Regions from separate parts of the Streptomyces sp. NPDC047108 genome, predicted to be linked through region 4. Evidence: riboswitches for the same ligand, from Rfam matches in the RefSeq annotation. Region 4 holds a riboswitch; each other region holds the start of a gene.
The links. A riboswitch is a leader RNA that binds a small molecule or an ion and turns the genes downstream of it on or off. The one in region 4 is predicted to bind cyclic di-AMP.

Region 1 (5,100 bases), on a different contig from region 4:
CGGCAAGGGGCACGTGGTGCGCGACCTGCTGTTCGTACGGCGCTGAGAGATACTCGACGGCAGACGCCGCCGGGGCAGTACGAGACCGAACCTCGATACGCCGTCGCACCGCGCTCCGCCCCTCGTTAGGGTCGACTGGTGCATCCGTCCCCGTTCCCGCAGCAGCCGCAGCAGCCGCAGCACCCGCCCGTGCCGGTGTACGAACAGCAGCCGCAGTTCCACGCCGTACCGGACCGGGCCAACTGGCGTTACCGCCCTCGGCGGTCCTTCCGGCACAGCAAGGCGCTGCGCTTCGGCACGCTGATCACTCTGCTCGCGCTCTGCGGCCTGGTGATCCTCGCCCTCGTGCGCGAACAGACCGGCACCGAGGGCTTTCTGGCCGGTCTGGGGCTGGCCGTGCTGCCGGTGCCGCTGATGATCGCCGCGTTCCGCTGGATCGACCGGGTCGAGCCCGAACCGTGGCGGAACCTGGCCTTCGCGTTCGCCTGGGGCGCCTGCGCCGCGACCCTGATGGCCATCATCGCCAACGGTTTCGCGACCGAGTGGATAGCCACCCGCGTCGAACCGTCGTCCCCGACGGAGGCGCAGACCTGGGGCGCCACGGTCATAGCCCCGGTGGTGGAGGAGAGCGCGAAGGGCGCCGCGCTGCTGCTGCTCTTCGTCTTCCGCCGCCGCGACTTCGACGGCATCGTCGACGGTGTCGTGATCGCCGGGATCACCGCGACCGGCTTCGCCTTCACCGAGAACATCCTCTACCTGGGCAACGCCTTCGGGGAGGACCAGGCCCTCGGCTCGTCCGGGATCTCGGTGACCGCGGCGACGTTCTTCATCCGCATCGTCATGTCGCCGTTCGCGCATCCGCTGTTCACGGCGCTGACCGGCATCGGCTTCGGCATCGCCGCGCTCGCCACACCCCGGCAGCGGGCGCGGCGCGTTCTCGTGCCCCTCGCGGGCCTTCTCACGGCGATCGTGCTGCACGCGGTGTGGAACGGTTCGGCCACCGTCGGCGGTCTCGGATTCATCGCCGTCTACGGCATGTTCATGGTCCCGGTGTTCGGGCTGCTGATCTGGCTGGTGGTCTGGTCGCGCGGCAGCGAGCTGAAGACCGTACGGGCCCAGCTCCCCGCCTATGTGGCGGCCGGCTGGCTGATGCCGCCGGAGCCGCAGGCGCTGGCGTCCATGCGGGCGCGCTCGCTCGCGCGCAGCGTGGCGCGGCGCCACCACGGGAAGGACGCGGCGCGGGCCGTCGCCGAGTACGAGTCCTTCGCCACCACGCTCGCCTTCCTGCGGCAGCGGGCGCACCGGGGGACGGCCGGGGCGGACTTCGTCGCCCGGGAGCAGGAGCTGCTGCACCACCTCTGGCAGCGCAAGGAGGTGGCCCAACCCGCCCTGGCTCACGCCGCGTTGGTCACGTCGCCGCCCCGGGTCGCGCCGCAGTGGGGACACGGGCCAGGTCCGCAGGGCCGCTCGCCGTACGGCCCCGGCATGCCGCAGCCGTACGGCCAGGGACCGTACGGTCAGGGCAGGTACGGGCAGGGACCGTACGGGCAGGGGCACGGGGTCCCTCCGCAGCACGGTCCGGGCCCGTACGGCGGTGGCCAGGGACCGGCCGCGCCGACCGATCACCGTCCTCCGTACGGCCGTTGACGCACCGCGCGGAGGCCGCGCCGGGGACGACCGGCTGAGCACAGGGCGGCCGGACGTCGATCAGCACACCGGACGTCGGCCCGTGGGCCGTTGCCGTGGGCCGTGGACGTGGGCCGTGGACGTGGGCCGTGGACTGCATGCGGACAGACCGGCAGCCCCGGTGCCAGGGGGGAGGAAACACCGGGGCTGTCGGCGAACGCGGTGGGGGTGGCCGACCGGTGGACGGACGGCCTCAGGGTGAGCGCGCCGGGGCGGCGCGGGAGGGGAAGGGAGCGGGCTCCGGGTCAGGGAGTCTGGCCCTTGCCGCGCAGCCACGCGGCCGGGTCGATCGGGTCGCCGCCGCCCGGACGGACCTCCAGGTGGAGGTGGGCGCCGGTGACGTTGCCCGTGGCACCGACGCGGCCGATGGTCTCGCCCGTCGTCACCTTCCCGGACGTCTTGGTCATCGAGGACAGGTGGCAGTACCAGACCTCGGTGCCGTCGTCGAGGGTGAGGATGATCCGGTAGCCGTAGGAGCCCGCCCAGCCGGCCTCGGTGATCGTGCCGCCGTGCACCGCCTTGGCCGGGGTGCCGCTCGGGGCTGCGAAGTCGAGCCCGGTGTGGTCGCTGGACCACAGGGAGCCGGCCTGTCCGAAGCCGGCGGTGAGCGTGTACGAGGCGACGGGGAGGGTGAACTGCTTGGCCAGCTTGGCCAGTCGCTCCTCCTCGGCCTTGCGCGCCGCCTCCTCCTTGGCCTTGCGCACGGCGGCCGCCTTGGCCTCCGCGGCCTTCTCCTTGGCCTCGGCCGCCTCTTCGGCGGCCTTCTTCGCCGCGGCCTTCTGGGCCGCGTCGCGCTGCGCGCTCTCGGCCGCGGTCTGCTGCTGCTCGGCCTGGCGCATGATGCGGGCGCGCAACGCCTCGCCCGCGCCGGTGCCGTTGGCGGCCTCGGTGTCGGTGAGTCCCGCGGTGGAGAGCGGGGTCGCGGCTCCGGCGGGGGTGTCTTCGTCGGACACCAGGGAACCGATGCCCGGCAGGGACTTCGCGTCCGGGAGCTGGTCCGAGACGGAGCCGAGGTCGGGCATGGAGATGGAGACCGGGGGCTTGTCCTGCGCGCTGGCCATGCCGCCGGCGCCGACGGCCGCGAACATGCCGACACCGAGGACGGCGCCGCTGCGGGCCATGCCGCCACCGCGCTGCTTGATGACGCGGTGCCTGCCGCGTACCGGCGCAAGGGAGTCCTCGGTCGGGTTCCACTCGCCGTCACCGGCGGCCGGGGGTTCCTCGCCGAACTCGCCGAATCCGCCGGGGCCGTAAGGGGCGGAGGGTTCGTACAAGGGCTCCGGAGCAGGCCTGTTGGACGCCACGCGGGCGCTCTCCTTTCCTTCCTTCACGCCTACCGGGTTAGCTGACGGGTTCGGAGCAGGAAGGTCTCCTACGAGCGCCTTTGGGAAAGGTGCCCGATTCACCCCAAGAGTGTGGTTCCCCGGTTCCCTTGGTGCAGTTGGTGCCAGTGGTGCGGATCACTGCGGTGGTACTGGTGGTGCTGATGGTGCGGGATTCGGCGTAGGCGCACGGTGCCACCTCTTGTGGCGGCTGGGACGACCGCGCTGCGTTATCGAACGTTAATAGACCGCGGGACCTGTTTCCAAGCTGTTCCGTGTGATCGTTAACGAAATCCGTAGGGGCAAATCGGTACATGATCCAGGAAAAACGGGCGAGTTGACCTCTCGACCGGCAAGCGTCTCTAGCTGATGGTTCGTCAGTTGTTATGCGGAGGGGTGCGATCCGGTTACGGTCCGTGGCGCACCGGACGTGTCACCGCGAGCAGCGCCATGTCATCCGGTGCCTCACCCGCCGCGTGCCGCCGGACATCGTCCACGAGGGCGTCGAGGAGCGTGCCGGGATCGGGGAAGTGCATACCGCGCAGCCGCTCCCCCGGGTCGTAGAAGACACCGCGCGCGTTGCGCGCCTCGGTCACCCCGTCGGTGAAGAGCAGCAGCGTGGCGCCGCCGGGGAACGCGAACTCCTGGACCAGGTCCGGCCAGACGCCGAGGTCGTCCATGCCGAGAGGCAGCGCGGCCACCTTCGGATCGGCGGTGCTCAGACGGCCGTCCTCGTAGAGCAGCAGCGGCGACGGGTGGCCGCGGTTGAGCAGACGCAGCGAGCTCGCGTCGGCCGGACCGCCGGCCGGGTGCACCTCGGCCAGGACGACCGTGGTGAAGCCCTCGTACGGCTCCAGCTCCTCCTGCCGAGCGCTCTCGCGGCGCAGCGCCCCCTCCAGTCGCCGGGCGAGCCCGTCCAGCGTCGCCTCCTGCTCGGCCGCCTCCCGGAACGAGCCGATGAGGATCGCCACCGCTTCGACGGCGCCCAGCCCCTTGCCCCGTACGTCCCCGACGATCAGGCGCACCCCGTACGGGGTGTCCTGCACGGCGTAGAGGTCGCCGCCGATGCTGGCCTCGGCGTGGGCGGCCTCGTAGCGCGCGGCGACGTCGAAGCCGCCGATCCGCTCGGCGGGGTCGGGCAGGACGGCACGCTGGGCGGCCTCCGCGATGGTGCGCGCCGAGGCGAGGCGCCGGTCGCCCAGGCGCACGACACGGTTGATGAGCAGGGCGAGCACGGCGACCGTGAAGACCGTGACGAGCTCGGTGACCGACTCGATGTCGGTGAGCCGCGTGTCGTACAGGCGCAGGGCGAGCACGGTGAGCACGCTCGCCCCACCCGTGAGGGCCGTGACCCCGAGCGAGAAGAACGGGGCGGCCACGAGCGGGGCGGCCGAGAAGAAGGGGGAGCCCGTGAAGGGGGGCGGCGTCATGAGGTCGAAGACGGCGCCGCCGATGATCAGCAGAACCGGGACCCAGCGGATGACCCGGGCGCTGGGACGGCGGGCTCCACCGAGGCGGCGAGGTCCCTCGACATGCGTCCCCACCTGCTGACTCCTGCCCATCCGTGCCGGGCGCGGCGACCTGTCCGAGCGCGCGCCACTTCCACCCTCGCCGGGTGGGGCGCCGTACGCGAATCGGGCGGGTCGGCGGGGCGCGACACACCCCGGACCGGACGCGCGACGTGCCCAGGACCGGAGTGCACCGAAAGGCACCGGATGGGCTGGAAGCCCCATCATTGCGGCTTTGGAGTTAACTTCGTAGATATGAACACCGCAGCGAAGCCCTGGGCGGGTCGCATCCTGCTCGTGCCGGTGCTGGCGGTCGTCGCCGTCGCTCTCGTACTGGTGGCCGTCATGGCACCCGGGGCGCGAGCCGCGGACGGGCTCGACAGCGCCGCGAACGCCCTGAGCAAGGGCCCTGTGTACGTCGATCCGCGGGCGAGGGACCAGCTTCCGCCTCCGGCCGCGGACGCTCTGGCGGACAAGATCAAGAAGGCGGACAAGCCGGTGTTCGTCGCCGTGCTGCCGGCCGCCAAGGAATTCAACCCGCCGACCCTGCTCCAGGACCTGCGGAACAAGACCGGGATCACCGG
Region 2 (5,100 bases), on a different contig from region 4:
GACGGCAGTCGCCTGGCGGCTGCCGGCGCGCTCGACGACGGCCGCACGGTCGAGGTAGTCGTCGGGTGAGGAGGAGAGGACGAGCTGGAGCGCCGGGTCGATGCCGCCGGAGCGGTACTGGGACGTGGCGATCGAGCCGAGCGCGTTGCGTGAGGCGCTGAGCTTCCCGGTCCTGCGGGCCGCCTCGTCGCGGAGACGGTCCAGGGACCGCTGCGCCGTACGCGTCTTCTCCATCGCGCCGTTGTACTTCTCGGTGGCGACCTCGGCGTCGTGGTGGAGCCGGTCGACCTTCTCCCGCACCTGCGCCGGGGTGGGCGCCGGGTCGGCCTGGGCGGCTCCTTCGAGGGCGACGGAGCCCGCCGCGCCCGCGAGGGCGAACGTCGCGGCCGTACGGACGGCGGTGCTGCCCGTCAGCGAGCCGATGAACGATCGCTGCCTGGGCTTCCTGTGCGAGGCCACGGCGGTCGTCACTTCCTTCCCCTGGTCTCCGGTGGCCTTGCGGAGGGGGCCGTTCCGGGGTGCCGTACGGGCACCTAGGGGGAGGACGTTAATCCGCTTCGTCACGGTCGTGAGCCGGGATGACCGGGACTGAAACGTTTCGGTACGGCACTGATCGTACGGACCGGGTGATTTCCCCACGCTGTGGTCATTCGCCCTCCGGGCATGACCGAAGCGGCAATTGAGGGCCACCTGAGTGGGAGCGGCTGCTATGGGCCCGGCTAGGCTCCGCGCATGGACATAGCCATCAATGTCTTTGTCGGCCTGCACATCATCGGCATCGCGGCCCTGCTCGGCGGCTTCCTGAACCAGATGAAGGCGATGGGCCAGGGCACCGCGCGCTTCACGCCGGGCATGCTGCACGGCGCGCTGACCATGCTCGTCACCGGTGTCGCGCTGGTGGGGCTGAACCAGGCCGACGACCAGACGGTGAACAACGTCAAGATCGGCGTGAAGCTCGCCGTCCTGGTCGTCATCCTCGCCCTCGTCTATGTGAAGCGGGACGAGGAGAAGGTCGAGAAGGGGGCTTTCGGCGCCGTCGGCCTGCTCACGCTTGCCAACATCTTCATCGCCGTGCTCTGGACCTGACGGCGACCTGAGGGCGGGCCTGTCCGCCGCTCCCGTGTCCGAACACCCCGCCCCCGTGGACACCGCGCAGCCCCCCGGCCGCGCGGTGCCTGACCGTACGGGCGGGTCCCGCCCCGCCGCCGGGGCCGGACACCGCCCGGCACCAAGGGGTGCCCCGGCCGGGGCACCCCTTGAGAAGAGCCGCTGCTACGCGGGCCGGACACTGCCGTAGATCGGCATGTACGTGATGGCCTCGGTGCGGACGTTCGCACCCGGCTTCGGCGCGTGGATCATCTGGCCGTTGCCGGTGTAGATGCCCACGTGGCTGATGTCGTCGTAGAAGAAGACGAGGTCACCCGGCTTCAGGTCCTCGGTGGCGACCCGCGTGCCGACCTTCACCTGGTCCCAGGTGGTGCGCGGCAGCGAGACCCCTGCGGCCTTCCAGGCGCCCTGGGTCAGACCCGAGCAGTCGAAGGAGTTGGGGCCGGTGGCCCCCCACACGTACGGCTTGCCTATCTGGGCCCGCGCGAAGGCGAGCGCCTTCTCGGCCTTGGCCGAGTACGAGCCGGAGGAGCCCTCGGCCTGGCCGGAGCCCTGGTCGGCCTCCTCCTGGCGCTGCTTCTCGGCCTGCTGCCGGGCCAGTTCCTCGGCCTTGCGCTTGGCCTCGGCCTTCTTCTTGCGCTCGATAGCGGCCAGCCGAGCCTTCTCCTCGGCGGTCAGCTTCGACAACAGCTCGCGTGCGTCCGAGAGTTTGCGCTGCACCGACTCCTTGGTGGTGCGGAGCTGCTTCTGCGACTCGGTCAGACCCGCCAGGCTCTCCGTGGCCTCGGCGCGCTTCTTCGTCGCGGCGCGCTGCTGGGTCTGGAAGTCCTCGACCGCCTGCTTCTGCTGCCCGGTCATACGGGACATCAGATGGTCCTGGTCGAAGTAGCTCTGCGGATCGTCGGCGAGCATCATCGTGGCCGTCGACGCCATGCCGCCGTTGCGGTACTGGGTGGCCGCGTAGCTGCCGAGCAGCCGTCGCGCCTCGTTCAGCTTCTCGGTGCGCTTGGCGACGTCGTCGAGCAGCCGGTCGACGCGGGTGCGCTGCTGATCCGTGCGTTCCTTGGCCTGGTTGTACGACTGCGTGGCGCTGCCGGCCTGCCGGTAGAGCTCGTCCACCTTCTTCTGGACTTCTTCGATGCCCTGTTTCGGCTCGCCCGGAGCCGCCTGCGCTGTCTGCGACAACAGGCCGACCGATGCGAGGGCCGCGGTCGTCAGCCCGACGGCAGCCCGGCCCGAGCCGGGTGACGTGAGGCCACGAAGCCGCGATTTGCGGTGCGACGCCAAGGCGCGCGTCTCCTTCCGTGGACCGCTTACCGGGTTAGCTGTCGGGTTCGGGCGATCGGAAGGCTGCCCTACGGCGCCGCGCCGACGGACTGCTCAGTGCACGTGCGCGGGCCGATTCACCCCGGTGGGACGTGTGGGTCCCCGGTTCCGGATGCCGAGGGGACGTCGGTCGGACATCCGCCGGGCAGCGCCGGATTCAGCGGAGGCGGCTCGTGCCGACGCGGGTCGTCGACGGGGGGTTGCGGGCCACCTGAGCGAGCACGGTAGCCAACGTGTGGGGTACCTGTGAAGGCTGATGTTCGATATGCCCGAAACCTTTTCGTGACCAATCCGCGGCATGATCGTTCGGACCCGGATCCGGGTCCGGCGGAACCGGATCGGGGCTCCGTCCGTCCGACGACCGGGATCCGGCGTGGGCTGTCGGTCCGGCCGCCTAGACTCGGGGAGCGATGAGCAGCCTCTTTGACGACAACTTCCTGGCGGGCTTCCAGCACCGCGCCCCGGGCGCCTCCGCCCACGCGGGACGACCCGGTGAGGAGCACCCGCCCCCGCCGCCCGAGGAGGGCGGCGGCGAGGAGATCTCCGCCGATCTCTTCGGCGGCCGCTTCGACGCCTCCGCGGACGAGGAGGCGCGCGAGCGGTACTACCGCAACGGCGCGCACCGCCCCGTGGTGGACACCGCCGCGCTGCTCGAGGGGCTGAACGAGGAGCAGCGTTCCGCCGTCGTCCACAGCGGCTCTCCGCTGCTCATCGTCGCCGGGGCCGGCTCCGGCAAGACCCGGGTGCTCACCCACCGCATCGCGTATCTGCTCGGCGCCCGGCAGGTGCACCCCGGCCAGATCCTCGCGATCACCTTCACCAACAAGGCCGCGGGCGAGATGAAGGAGCGCGTCGAGGAGCTGGTCGGCCCGCGCGCCAAGGCGATGTGGGTCTCCACCTTCCACAGCGCCTGCGTCCGCATCCTGCGCCGCGAGAGCAAGAAGCTCGGCTTCACCTCCAGCTTCTCGATCTACGACGCCGCCGACTCCAAGCGCCTGATGTCACTGGTCTGCCGCGACCTGGACCTCGACCCGAAGCGCTATCCGCCGAAGTCCTTCAGCGCGAAGATCTCCAACCTCAAGAACGAGCTGATCGACGAGGAGGACTTCGCGGGGCAGGCGTCCGACCCCTTCGAGAAGACCCTCGCCGAGGCGTACACGCTGTACCAGTCGCGGCTGCGCGAGGCCAACGCGCTGGACTTCGACGACATCATCATGACCACCGTCCATCTGCTCCAAGCGTTCCCCGACGTGGCCGAGCACTACCGGCGACGCTTCCGCCATGTGCTGGTGGACGAGTACCAGGACACCAACCACGCCCAGTACATGCTGGTGCGCGAGCTGGTCGGCACCGAGGACACCGCCCCCGAGGACGGTGTGGGCGAGCTGTGCGTCGTGGGTGACGCCGACCAGTCGATCTACGCCTTCCGCGGTGCCACGATCCGCAACATCCTCCAGTTCGAGGAGGACTACCCCGACGCGACGACGATCCTGCTGGAGCAGAACTACCGCTCCACGCAGACGATCCTCTCCGCCGCCAACGCGGTCATCGAGCGCAACGCCGACCGCCGCCCCAAGAACCTGTGGACGGAGGCCGGAGCCGGATCGGCCATCACCGGCTACGTCGCCGACACCGAGCACGACGAGGCACAGTTCGTCGCCGACGAGATAGACCGCCTGACGGACGAGGGCGAGGCCAGAGCAGGAGACGTCGCCGTCTTCTACCGCACCAACGCCCAGTCCCGGGTCTTCGAGGAGATCTTCATCCGGGTCGGCCTGCCGTACAAGGTCGTCGGCGGCGTCCGCTTCTACGAGCGCCGCGAGGTCCGTGACGTCCTCGCGTATCTGCGGGTGCTGGCCAACCCCGAGGACACGGTGCCGCTGCGCCGGATCCTCAACGTCCCCAAGCGCGGCATCGGTGACCGTGCCGAGGCGATGATCGAGGCGCTCGCGCTGCGCGAGAAGGTCTCGTTCGCCCAGGCGCTGCGGCGCGTGGACGAGGCGTACGGCATGGCCGCGCGCTCGGCCAACGCCGTCAAGCGGTTCAACACCCTGATGGAAGAGCTGCGGACGATCACCGAGTCCGGAGCCGGTCCCGCGACGATCCTCGAAGCCGTCCTGGAGCGCACGGGCTATCTGGCCGAACTCCAGGCGTCCACCGACCCGCAGGACGAGACGCGGATCGAGAACCTCCAGGAACTCGCCGCCGTGGCGCTGGAGTTCGAGCAGGAGCGCACCGAGGAGAACCCGGGCACCCTCGCCGAATTCCTCGAACAGGTCGCCCTGGTCGCCGACTCCGACCAGATCCCCGACGAGGGCGAGGGCGAGGAGGGCACCGGCGTCATCACGCTGATGACCCTGCACACCGCCAAGGGTCTGGAGTTCCCGGTCGTCTTCCTGACGGGCATGGAGGACGGCGTCTTCCCGCACATGCGCGCCCTCGGCGACACCAAGGAGCTGGAGGAGGAGCGGCGCCTGGCGTACGTGGGGATCACACGCGCGCGGGAGCGCCTGTATCTGACGCGCTCGACGATGCGCAGCGCGTGGGGCCAGCCGTCGTTCAACCCGCCGTCCCGCTTCCTGGAGGAGATCCCGCCGACGTATGTGGAGTGGCGCCGTACGGGCGGTTCCACGCCGTCGGCCTCGGCGGCGGCCGGGGTGGGCGGCG
Region 3 (5,100 bases), on a different contig from region 4:
TCCGGGACCCGCACGACGGATCCGTACTCCAGGCTCCTCCAGGAGCGCATCGTCCTGCTGGGAACACCGATCGACGACGCCGCGGCCAACGACGTGACGGCGCAGCTCATCCACCTCGAACACGCCGCCCCCGACCGGGACATCTCGCTCTACATCAACTCCCCCGGCGGCTCGACGACCGCGATGTGCGCCGTCCACGACACGATGCGGTACGTCAGCTGCGACATCGAGACCGTGTGCCTGGGGCAGGCCGCCTCGTCGGCCGCGGTGCTGCTGGCCGCCGGCACGCCCGGGAAACGCCTGATGCTGCCCGGCTCCCGTGCGCTCCTCCGCCAGCCGACCCTGCCGGATCCGGTCGAGGGCCAGGTGAGCGACCTGGAGGTCCAGGCCGCGGAGTTGCTGCGCCTGCGCGCGCTCCTGGAGGGACTGCTCGTACACCACACGGGGCAGCCGGCGGAGCGCATCGCCGCCGACCTCGAGCGCGACACCGTCCTGGACGCCGAAGCGGCCCTGGCGTACGGGCTCGCCGACCGCGTGGTGCCCCATCGCAAGGCGGCCCCCGGCCTCCCGGCCGGCGAGCGGTGAGCGGCGTGCTGCCGCCCGAACTGCCGCCGCTGCCCGCCCTGACGCGCGCTGAGGGCGATCTGGTGGACCGTTACCTCGATGTGCTCGACCTCGTGGGCCGCATCAACCCGGCCCGCTCCTCCGACACGTACGGCGGACTGCGCGCCGCCCAGGCTCTCGTCGGCAAGGCGGCCGCGCTGCGGGACGCGCTGGCTCTGATGCACGAGCGCGGGGAGAGTTCGATCCACGCCGCGACGCTGGCGCGCGCGTTGCGGGTCCTTGACGGCGACCGGCGTGCCACACGTGTCACCCTCCCCCCGGAGGGGCGGAGTTGACGAACCGTCGCCCGACGCGGCGTCACGGTACGGCCGAACGTGTTCGCCCGATCGACGTACCGTCAGGCCCAGAATTGACTTGATCGACTTGCGATCCGAGCGCGGGGAGCGGCCCCCGGCACACCGCTCCCGCGCTGGTACGGGGCATGACCGAGCGCTGGATCCCGTACCGGATCACCCCCAGGGCCGCCAAATGCCTCAAATGTGACTAAGGCCGTAAGTGCCCGTTTCGATCGGAAATCTGACGGTCGTTGCGTGACGATCCGTTAGACGACAAGCCCCCGCCATCGCGGTGGGGCGGTCCACGCGGACGCCGAGTCCTGCCGCCGCGCGGATGCCCGGTCGACACCAGTGGATCGGCAGGAGTGGAGGACCCGAGCAGTCCGGGGCACCGGTTCAACCGGCGCTCCTTGGGGTGAAGCCGCTGCGGCGGCCGGGCATTCTTCGCCTGCCCGAACCCGACAGGTCACCCTTCACAGGCGGCTGACGAAGGGGTGCGCATGACCGCGCATGCACAAGTCCCGTCCCTCCTCGGCCGGGCCGGCGCCGCTTCGGCGCTCACCCTGGCAGCTGTCGGCGGCGCGCTCCTGGCGCCGGGCTCCGCGTCGAAGGCGTACGCGGTGCCGCCGCCCGGCCCCGACTCGTCCCGGACCCAGAGCAGCACGGCCGGGGCGGGAGCGTCCGGGATCGAGCAGCAGATCTCAGGCGACGACCCGTTCGCCCTGATCGGGGACGAGCCGTCCGTGAACGGCCCGTCGGGCGGCAGACCACCGGGATCCCTGCCGGGCATGCCCGGCACCCGGCCCGACGGCGGACCCTCCTCCGCCGAGCCGGACAGCCGGCACAAACCGTCCCAGCCGCCCAGGAAGGAACCATCGAGGCAGGCCGGATCCGGCAAAGCGGCGAAGCAGCCCGCACATCGCCCCAAGGCACCGAAGGCCCGCAAGCAACTGCACCTCGGGACACGGGCGCTCAACGCCGCACACTCCAAGCGGGGCGCGCCCTACCGCTACGGCGCCTCCGGCCCGGGGAGCTTCGACTGCTCGGGCCTGACCGTCTACGCGTACAAGTCCGTGGGCAAGCAGCTCCCCCGGACCGCGTCGGCGCAGTACAACTCCACCCGGCGCGTCCCGGCCTCCGGCCGGCGCCCCGGTGACCTCGTCTTCTTCGGCGCCGGACGCGGGGTCTACCACGTGGGCATCTACGCGGGCGACGGGAAGGTCGTGCACTCCCCCAAGGCCGGTTCGGTCGTGAGGGTCGATCCGATCTGGTCGAACGACGTCGCCTACGGCCGGGTCGACTGAGGCTCCTCTCACCACCCTCGGAACGGGCGGCCCGGCGCGCGGATCCCCTGCGCGCCGGGCGCCGCCCCGGAAAGGCCCCTCGTCAACGACCGCCGTACGCCGGGGGCTTCATGTGGTCGGGACCGGCCAGGGCAGGGTGATCCATACGGTCTTTCCGCCCTCCGCCGTCGGCGTGACGGAGAGCTTGCCGCCGGCCTCGGCCGTGAGGCTGCGGATGATCACCATGCCCCGGCCGTTGTCCTGCTGTACCGCGGCGGGCAGCCGCCTCGGTCTTCGCGGATGGCTGTCGGTGACACCGATACGCAGACGCTCGTCGCGGTCGAGCCGGATGTCCACGGTGAAGGTGGGCGACCGGCCGAGCGTGTGCACCACGGCGTTGGTGGCGAGTTCGGACACGATGAGCCGCACGGTGTCGGCGCACTCCGCGCTCTCCGGCAGACCCCACTCCGCGAGCACGGCACTGACGTACCGGCGGGCCGCCGTGACGGAGGCAGGGTCGCTCGGATAGGTGATGGATGCTTCATGATGGTCTGCCATCGCGGACGCGGTCCCTTTCCCGCCGAGGCCCGGGGTCCGACGCGTTGTACGCATACGGAGACGACGTCGGAGCCACCCTCCGGCGACTCCTTCGGCCAGACTGCCACCGATGCGTCCGGTGCGGGGGGCGATCCACCGGGATGTGCATATATCTGTCCCTCGATGCAGTGAACTCTTCGCCGGAAACCGGTATTTGGGCTCACACTGACGCACGGGCGGGCGCGCGGTGCCGCCCGGCAGCGGCACCGGGAGGAGCGGGAGGATCCCATGCAGCACGGTCCCGCGGTACGCCGCCGCAAGCTCGGCGATGAGCTGCGGCGCCAGCGCGACATGGCAGGTCTGACCAGCGGCGAGGCCGCCCGCCTGGCCGGCTGGCACCAGTCGAAGGTGAGCCGGATCGAGACGGGACGCAGCGGTGTCAAGGCGGCGGACGTGACCCGGCTGCTGGATGTGTACGGGGTGACGGATCCCGAACTCCGCTCGCTGCTCGCGGCGCTCGCCAACTCCGACGCCAACGGCGGTCAGCGCGCGTGGTGGCACGCCTACCGCGAGCTTCTGCCCTCCGCCTACCGGGACTTCATCAGTCTGGAGGCGGAGGCCGTGCGCGCCAGGACGCTGGAGACGCTGGTCGTGCCCGGGCTGCTCCAGACCTGCCGCTACGCCCGCGCCGTGACGCGCGCCGCGCTCGCCGCGCTTCCCGCCTCGCGCATCGACGAGCTGGTGGACGTACGGATCGCGCGCCAGGACGTCCTGCGGGCGCACCCTCCGCTGGAGCTCCACGCGGTGCTGGACGAGGCGGTGTTGCGGCGCGAGGTCGAGTCCCCCGAGGTGATGGCGGAGCAGCTCGAGCACCTCGTCGAGGTCGGTTCGCTGCCCCATGTCCGGCTCCAGGTCATGCCGTTCGCGCACGGCATGCACATCGGAGTCACCGGCCCTTTCGTTATTTTTTCATTTCCGCTCAGTGCTGATCTGGACGTGGTCGTTCTTGACCACTTGACGAGTAGTCTCTACCTCGAACGGAAAGAGGATCTCAGGGCGTACAGCGAGGCATTCGACACGCTGCGGGGGCGCGCCCTCCCGTGTGACGACTCGTTGGCCTTCATCGCCGGCATCGGCGATGCCCTGAGGAGGCGCAGTGCCCACCCCCCACGAACACCCCGTCCCCCACCCCCCGTACATACGCTCCAGTGACCGTCTGCAGGGCCTGAGCTGGCGGCGCAGCAGCCGCAGCACCGGCATGAACAACTGCGTGGAGACGGCCCTCATCGGCCCCGCAACCGTCGTGGGAACCGCTGACGGCCCCGGGCGCTCCGGGCTCCGCGTGGCCGTACGCGACTCCAAGGACACGGCAGGACCCGCGCTCCTCTTCTCCCCCGCCGCTTGGGAGTTGTTCGTGCGGGAGGTCCGGGCGGGGAGGTTCGAGCGCCGGAGCTGATGTGCTCGTCAGGCGCCGTGTGCGGCCGGGAGCATCCGTCAGGCCGCCGGTGCCGCTCCGGTGATCACCGCGACGGCGTCCTCGATCTGACCGTCCGTGAGATCGGCACGGGCGGTCAGCCGCAGCCGGGAGATGCCGTCGGGCACGGAGGGCGGGCGGAAGCAGCCCACCACCAGCCCGGCGGCACGGCAGTCGGCGGCCCAGCGGACCGCCGCGTCCGGGGACGGCGCCCGGACGGAGACCACGGACGCGTCCGGCCGCACCGTGGCGAGACCGGCCTCGGTGAGCCGGCGGTGCAGTTCGGAGGCGACCGTACGGGCCCGTGCCGCGCGCTCCGGCTCACGGGCCAGCATCCGCAGGCTCGCCAGCGCCGCACCCGCGGCGGCCGGGGCGAGCCCGGTATCGAAGATGAAGGTCCTGGCCGTGTTCACCAGATGCTCGATGACCCGCGCCGGCCCGAGGACGGCGCCGCCCTGACTGCCCAGGGACTTCGACAGCGTGACCGTGGTGACGACGTCGGGCGCACCCGCGAGACCGGCGGCATGCAGCGCGCCCCGCCCGCCGTCGCCGAGTACACCGAGACCGTGCGCGTCGTCGACGAGCAGCGCGGCGCCGTGCGCGCGGCACGCGGCGGCGAGTTCCGCCAGCGGTGCCGCGTCGCCGTCCACCGAGAAGATCGAGTCGGTGACGGCGAGGGCCCGTCCCTCGTGCCCGTCCAGCGACTTGGCGACCGCGCCCGGGTCGGCGTGCGGGACGACGGCGGTCTCGGCGCGCGAGAGACGGCAGCCGTCGATCAGCGAGGCGTGGTTGGCCGCGTCGGAGACGACGAGCGTGTCACGCCCGCTGAGCGCGGTGACGGCGGCGAGGTTGGCGGCGTACCCCGAGGACAGCACGAGCGCGGCCTCGAATCCGCAGAAGGCCGCCA
Region 4 (5,100 bases):
CAGTCCTCCTCGTTCAGCGGGTCCTCGATGGAGACCAGCGGGTACGCGTCGACCAGCTCGGCGTAGTACGAGGTCATCTCGGCCGCCGTGCGGGTCTTGCCCTCGAAGGCGTAGACGCCGTCCTTGTAGAACTCGGTGGCGGCGACGTCCAGGGCGAGCGCGATGTCCTGGCCGGGCTGGTAGCCGGCCTTCTTGATGGCCTCGACGATCAGGTCGAGGGCCTCGCGGTTGGAGTCGAGGTTCGGCGCGAAGCCGCCCTCGTCGCCGAGGCCGGTGGACAGGCCCCGCTCCTTCAGGACGGACTTCAGGGTGTGGTAGACCTCGGCGCCCCAGCGCAGCGCCTCGGAGAAGGACTCGGCGCCGATCGGCGCGATCATGAACTCCTGGATGTCCACGTTGGAGTCGGCGTGCGAGCCGCCGTTGAGGATGTTCATCATCGGGACCGGCAGCAGGTGCGCGTTCGGTCCGCCGAGGTAGCGGAAGAGCGGCAGGTCGGAGGCCTCGGAGGCGGCGTGCGCGACGGCGAGGGAGACACCGAGGATCGCGTTGGCGCCGAGCGAGGACTTGTCCGGGGTGGCGTCCAGGTCGAACATCGCCTGGTCGATCAGGCGCTGCTCGGTGGCGTCGTAGCCGACCAGCTCCGGGCCGATCTGCTCGATCACGGCGAGCACGGCCTTCTCCACGCCCTTGCCGCCGTAGCGGCTCTTGTCGCCGTCGCGGAGCTCGAGGGCCTCGAACGCTCCGGTGGAGGCACCGGAGGGAACGGCGGCACGGCCGGTGCTGCCGTCGTCGAGGCCGACCTCGACCTCGACCGTGGGGTTGCCTCGCGAGTCGAGGATCTCGCGGGCTACGACGACGTCGATGGACGGCACGAGCATCTCCTTCTGGGATCTGACGCTGGGACGCAGGGACTGCGTGAATCCCTGTCTGCGGCATGAGCCTAACCGGCCCCGGATCCTCGGCCGTCCTCTGCCCGCCCCCCGAGACGAAAAGGCCCCCAAAGGCCCGTAAAGGGGATCTTTGGGGGCTCATGATCCGCGCGGCCGGCGGGCGGGCCCGGCACCCGAGCCGGGGCGGGCCGGCACGGCGGACGGGGCGGGCCCGGCCCGTGGCGCCGGGCCCGCGACCGGGTCAGCTCAGGTGGAGACGCTGGCCGGGGTAGATCAGGTCGGCGCGGTCGACGATCTTCTTGTTCCGCTCGTAGAGCTTCTTCCAGCCCCCCTCGACGCGCTCGGCGTCGGCGATGCTGCCGAGGGTGTCACCGGGCTTGACCTCGTACTCGCCGTCGCCCTTCTTCACCGGGCCGCTCTTGGGCGCGGCCCGCCCCGACGTACCCGGGCCGTCGCCGCGGTCGCTGCGGTCGGCGCGGGCCTCGGCGCCCCCGGCCGAGGAGCGGGCGGTGTCCACGTCCGCGTCCGGGCCGCCGGCGGTCAGGCCGCCCGCGCCGGCGCAGGACCAGGCACCCGGCCCCTGTATGTCGAGCAGCTTCTCGGCGGTGGCGATCTGCTGCTCCTTGCTGGCCAGATCGGCGCGGGGCGCGTACTGGGTGCCGCCCGCCGCGGCCCAGCTCGACTTCGAGAACTGCAGCCCGCCGTAGTAGCCGTTGCCGGTGTTGATGTGCCAGTCGCCGCCGGACTCGCACTGGGCGACCTTCTCCCAGGTTCCGACGGAGGCGGCGTTCGCCGATGTGGCGCCCATGAGCGGTACGGCGACCGCGGTGCCGGCGACACCGGCGAGCGCTGCGATGCGGGCCATGGCCGATGGGCGGCGGTGCGCGCCCCGGGTACCCTTGTTGCCGGAAAGCAGCATGGAACATCTCCTCACCGACGCCTGCGAGGTGAGCTGTCGGGTTCGGGCTGTGAGCGGCCCGGCCCGGTGCTCGCGCACCGGTCTTCACCCCTAGCCGTCCGTTCCGCTGCCGCGGTCCGTCCGGCACTTACCTTGGGTCCCCCGCTCCTGCCTACGGCGCTGACGCGTCGACTGTCCTCCGGCCACCGGCAGGATTCGGCGTGATGGCCGTCGGCGCCCACCGTGTGGCGAGCGGCTTCGACGGTAAGCACACAAGTCCCACCGGTTCAAAAACCGACATCCAGCACCAGGAGCCCCTGAATTTCCCGCTGTTGTCTTTATCTGTGCAGGTCGGGGCAGGTACGGGCGGATCGGGCAGGCGGAAGGTGCCCGTTGGGCCGATGAGATGCTTCTCTCAGTCGCTCCGGAGCGATGAACCCGGCCGCGAACTAGCGCCGGGACGCACCGAGATCGAGCTTCTGACCAGGGAGAATCAGGTCGGGGTCGCCGCCGACGACCGACTCGTTGGCCTCGTAGAGCGCGGGCCAACCACCCGCGAGCGAGTGCTCTTCGGCGATTGCCGACAGACTGTCACCCGGTCGGACGGTGTAGTCCCCGTCCTTCCCTGCGCGGCCGGAGTCGCCGCCGCGGGAAGCGTGACGGCCGTTCTCGCGCCCGTCGCCCCCGCCCTTGCTCTCGCCCGCCTTGCGGTCCGAACCGGCCGCGCCGTCCCCGGCGTCCTCGTCCGCGGGCGCACCGCGGTGCTTGCCGGAGCCGGCCTCCTCGGACGGAGCGGGCGATTCCGAGCCGCCGCGCTCCTGGTCGTGGTCGCCGGACGGTGCGCCGGACTCCTCGCGGTCCTCCTGGCCGCCGTCGCGCGGGTCGGATGCGGACGAACCGGAGTCGCCGTAGTCCTCGCCGGGCGCGGGGGACTCGCCGGGGAGGAGCGTCTCGGCCGGACGTGACAGGTCGATGCCCGGGTCCACGTCCGGGGCCTCGCCGTCGTCGGTGAGGCCGGAGTCCAGCGCGCAGTTCGGCCACGCCTGGGGCCCCTTGGCGGCGAGGATCTTCTCGGCGACGGATATCTGCTGGGAGCGGCTGGCGAGATCGGCGCGGGGCGCGTAGTCGCGGCCGCCGTACTCCTCCCAGGTGTCCTGGGTGAGCTGGAGTCCTCCGAAGTAGCCGTTGCCGGTGTCCGCGCTCCACAGGCCGCCGCTCTCGCACTGGGCGACCCGGTCCCAGGTCTCGGTGTCGGCTGCCTGCGCGCCACCGGCCGCGAGCAGCGGCAGCGCGATCGCCGAACCCGCCACGCCGGCCGTGACGAAGATGGCCGGTGCTTGACGAGGGCGGCGGTGCCGACCGGTCCCGGAACGCATGCGGGGCGCCTTTCGAGAGACGGCTGAAGCGAGGGTGTGCGCGCACGAAAGTAGCTCCGTCGCACCGCAGTCACAAGACGATGTAGTGGAGATCACGCGAAGATCACATAGTTGAAACCTGCTCAATTTTAGAGGGGGTGAACTCGACCGGAAGCGTGCGCAATCCACGCATGATGAGCCCTCCACGCCACCGCAAATCGTCAGGTTCCGCCGCGAGTCGTACGTCGGGAAGACGCCGGAAAAGTGCGGCGAGTGCGGTCTGCGCCTCCAGCCGGGCCAGCGGTGCGCCCAGGCAGTAGTGGATCCCGTGGCCGTACCCGAGGTGCTGGTTGTCGCGGCGCGCGAGGTCGAGCGTGCCCGGGTCGTCGAAGCGTGCGGGGTCGCGGTCGGCGGCGGCGAGGACGACGAGAACGGGATCGCCGGTGGCGACGGACTGCCCGCCGATGGTGACCGGTTCGGTGGCAAACCGCCAGGTGGCGAGCTCCACCGGCCCGTCGTAGCGCAGCAGTTCCTCGACGCCGTTCGCCAGCAGCGCCTCGTCGCCCTCCGCGAGGGCCCGGTGGAGGCGTTCGCGCTGACCGGGATTGCGCAGCAGCGCGTACGTGCCGTTCCCGATCAGGTTGACGGTCGTCTCGAACCCGGCGAAGAGCAGGATGAAGGCCATCGCCGCGGCCTCTCCCTCGGTGAGGTGCTCGCCGTGGTCACTGGCCCGGATCAGGCCCGAGATGAGGTCGTCGCCCGGGTCGGCGCGCTTACGGTGGATCAACTCGGCCAGATAGCGGCGCATTTTCTTCACCGACCGGGCCACCCCGCCGCGCGGTCCGCCGCCGTGCCGGATCATCATCCCGGCCCAGTCGCGGAAGTCGTCCTGGTCCTCCGCCGGCACGCCCAGCATGTCGCAGATCGCGTAGATCGGGAGCGGGAAGGCGAATTCATGGATGAGGTCGGCTTCGCCCCGTTCCGCGAAGCCGTCGATGAGCCGGTCGGTCAGCTCGCTCACGCGCGGGGCGAACGCGGCGACCCGGCGCGGGGTGAACGCCTTGGAGACGAGGCGGCGCAGGCGGGTGTGGTCGGGCGGATCGATGTTGAGCAGATGCGTCATCAACTCGGCGCTCCGCTCGCCCGGAATGCCCACCTTCCCCTTGGCGTGCGCCGATCGGCCCGCCGTGCCGTCGGCGCCACCGGCGGAGACACGCTCCTGGTGCCGGGCGGGGTTCTTCGACAGCCGCGGATCGGCGAGCGCCTGCTTGGCGTCCGCGTACCGGGTGACGAGCCACGCGTCCACTCCGCTGGGCAGCCTGGTCCAGTGCACCGGGGAGTGTTCGCGCAGCCAGGCGTACGCGGGGTACGGGTCGGCTGCGAACTCCCAGGTGAAGAGCGTGGGCGGGGTCGGGGCGGGGTTCTCCTCGTGCACGTGTCGACCGTATCCCGGGCCTCGTGCGGGCCTTCCGCGGAGCCTTCTGTCCCCATTCGGCGTAATGCGGCGTGACTTGCCGCGCTCCCCATCGGTTGTCGCGGATGCCAAAGCCGCCAAGGGGGCGGAATGGTTCCCTTCTGCAGAGGAGAGAATGCAATGTCACGGATGATCAGGACGCTTGCCGTCACGGCCGCCGCGGGCGCCGTGGTGGCCGGTGCCGCCGGCACCGCCGCTGCCGACGCCGACGCCAAGGGTGCGGCCGTCCGCTCCCCGGGTGTCATCTCCGGCAACGTGGTCCAGATCCCGGTCCACATCCCGGTCAACCTGTGCGGGAACACCGTCGACGGTGGTGGCCTGCTGAACGCCGCGGTCGGCAACACCTGCATCAACGACTCGGGCGACGAGCACAAGGTCGTCAAGAAGCACAAGAAGCACGCGAAGAAGAAGCACCACTGATCCACACTCCGCGCAGGTGGTGAGCCAAGGCTCGGCCCTCCCTCCCCGCCCACCACCCCTGCA

Region 1: it holds a riboswitch for cyclic di-AMP, as region 4 does, so the genes downstream of both, ABZ822_RS27370 (M23 family metallopeptidase) here and ABZ822_RS00420 (transglycosylase family protein) in region 4, are expected to answer to the same signal.
Region 2: it holds a riboswitch for cyclic di-AMP, as region 4 does, so the genes downstream of both, ABZ822_RS17180 (NlpC/P60 family protein) here and ABZ822_RS00420 (transglycosylase family protein) in region 4, are expected to answer to the same signal.
Region 3: it holds a riboswitch for cyclic di-AMP, as region 4 does, so the genes downstream of both, ABZ822_RS24840 (NlpC/P60 family protein) here and ABZ822_RS00420 (transglycosylase family protein) in region 4, are expected to answer to the same signal.

The regions. Positions count from the first base shown of each region.
Region 1 covers NZ_JBEYUP010000020.1:17,774-22,873, forward strand. Annotated here, with positions in the region: gene trmB (tRNA (guanosine(46)-N7)-methyltransferase TrmB) at 1-46, shown strand, start outside; gene ABZ822_RS27365 (PrsW family intramembrane metalloprotease) at 190-1,647, shown strand; gene ABZ822_RS27370 (M23 family metallopeptidase) at 1,932-2,990, opposite strand; cyclic di-AMP (ydaO/yuaA leader) riboswitch at 3,002-3,143, opposite strand; gene ABZ822_RS27375 (PP2C family protein-serine/threonine phosphatase) at 3,416-4,552, opposite strand; gene ABZ822_RS27380 (hypothetical protein) at 4,772-5,100, shown strand, end outside.
Region 2 covers NZ_JBEYUP010000007.1:167,994-173,093, forward strand. Annotated here, with positions in the region: gene ABZ822_RS17170 (C40 family peptidase) at 1-459, opposite strand, end outside; gene ABZ822_RS17175 (hypothetical protein) at 733-1,086, shown strand; gene ABZ822_RS17180 (NlpC/P60 family protein) at 1,273-2,394, opposite strand; cyclic di-AMP (ydaO/yuaA leader) riboswitch at 2,402-2,565, opposite strand; gene pcrA (DNA helicase PcrA) at 2,844-5,100, shown strand, end outside.
Region 3 covers NZ_JBEYUP010000015.1:101,932-107,031, forward strand. Annotated here, with positions in the region: gene ABZ822_RS24830 (ATP-dependent Clp protease proteolytic subunit) at 1-585, shown strand, start outside; gene ABZ822_RS24835 (hypothetical protein) at 591-899, shown strand; cyclic di-AMP (ydaO/yuaA leader) riboswitch at 1,230-1,397, shown strand; partial or broken gene ABZ822_RS24840 (NlpC/P60 family protein) at 1,400-1,513, shown strand; partial or broken gene ABZ822_RS24845 (C40 family peptidase) at 1,865-2,203, shown strand; gene ABZ822_RS24850 (ATP-binding protein) at 2,312-2,740, opposite strand; gene ABZ822_RS24855 (helix-turn-helix transcriptional regulator) at 3,008-3,931, shown strand; gene ABZ822_RS24860 (DUF397 domain-containing protein) at 3,918-4,175, shown strand; gene ABZ822_RS24865 (8-amino-7-oxononanoate synthase) at 4,214-5,100, opposite strand, start outside.
Region 4 covers NZ_JBEYUP010000001.1:98,435-103,534, forward strand. Annotated here, with positions in the region: gene eno (phosphopyruvate hydratase) at 1-872, opposite strand, end outside; gene ABZ822_RS00420 (transglycosylase family protein) at 1,132-1,809, opposite strand; cyclic di-AMP (ydaO/yuaA leader) riboswitch at 1,813-1,978, opposite strand; gene ABZ822_RS00425 (transglycosylase family protein) at 2,238-3,164, opposite strand; gene ABZ822_RS00430 (cytochrome P450) at 3,268-4,578, opposite strand; gene ABZ822_RS00435 (chaplin) at 4,738-5,037, shown strand.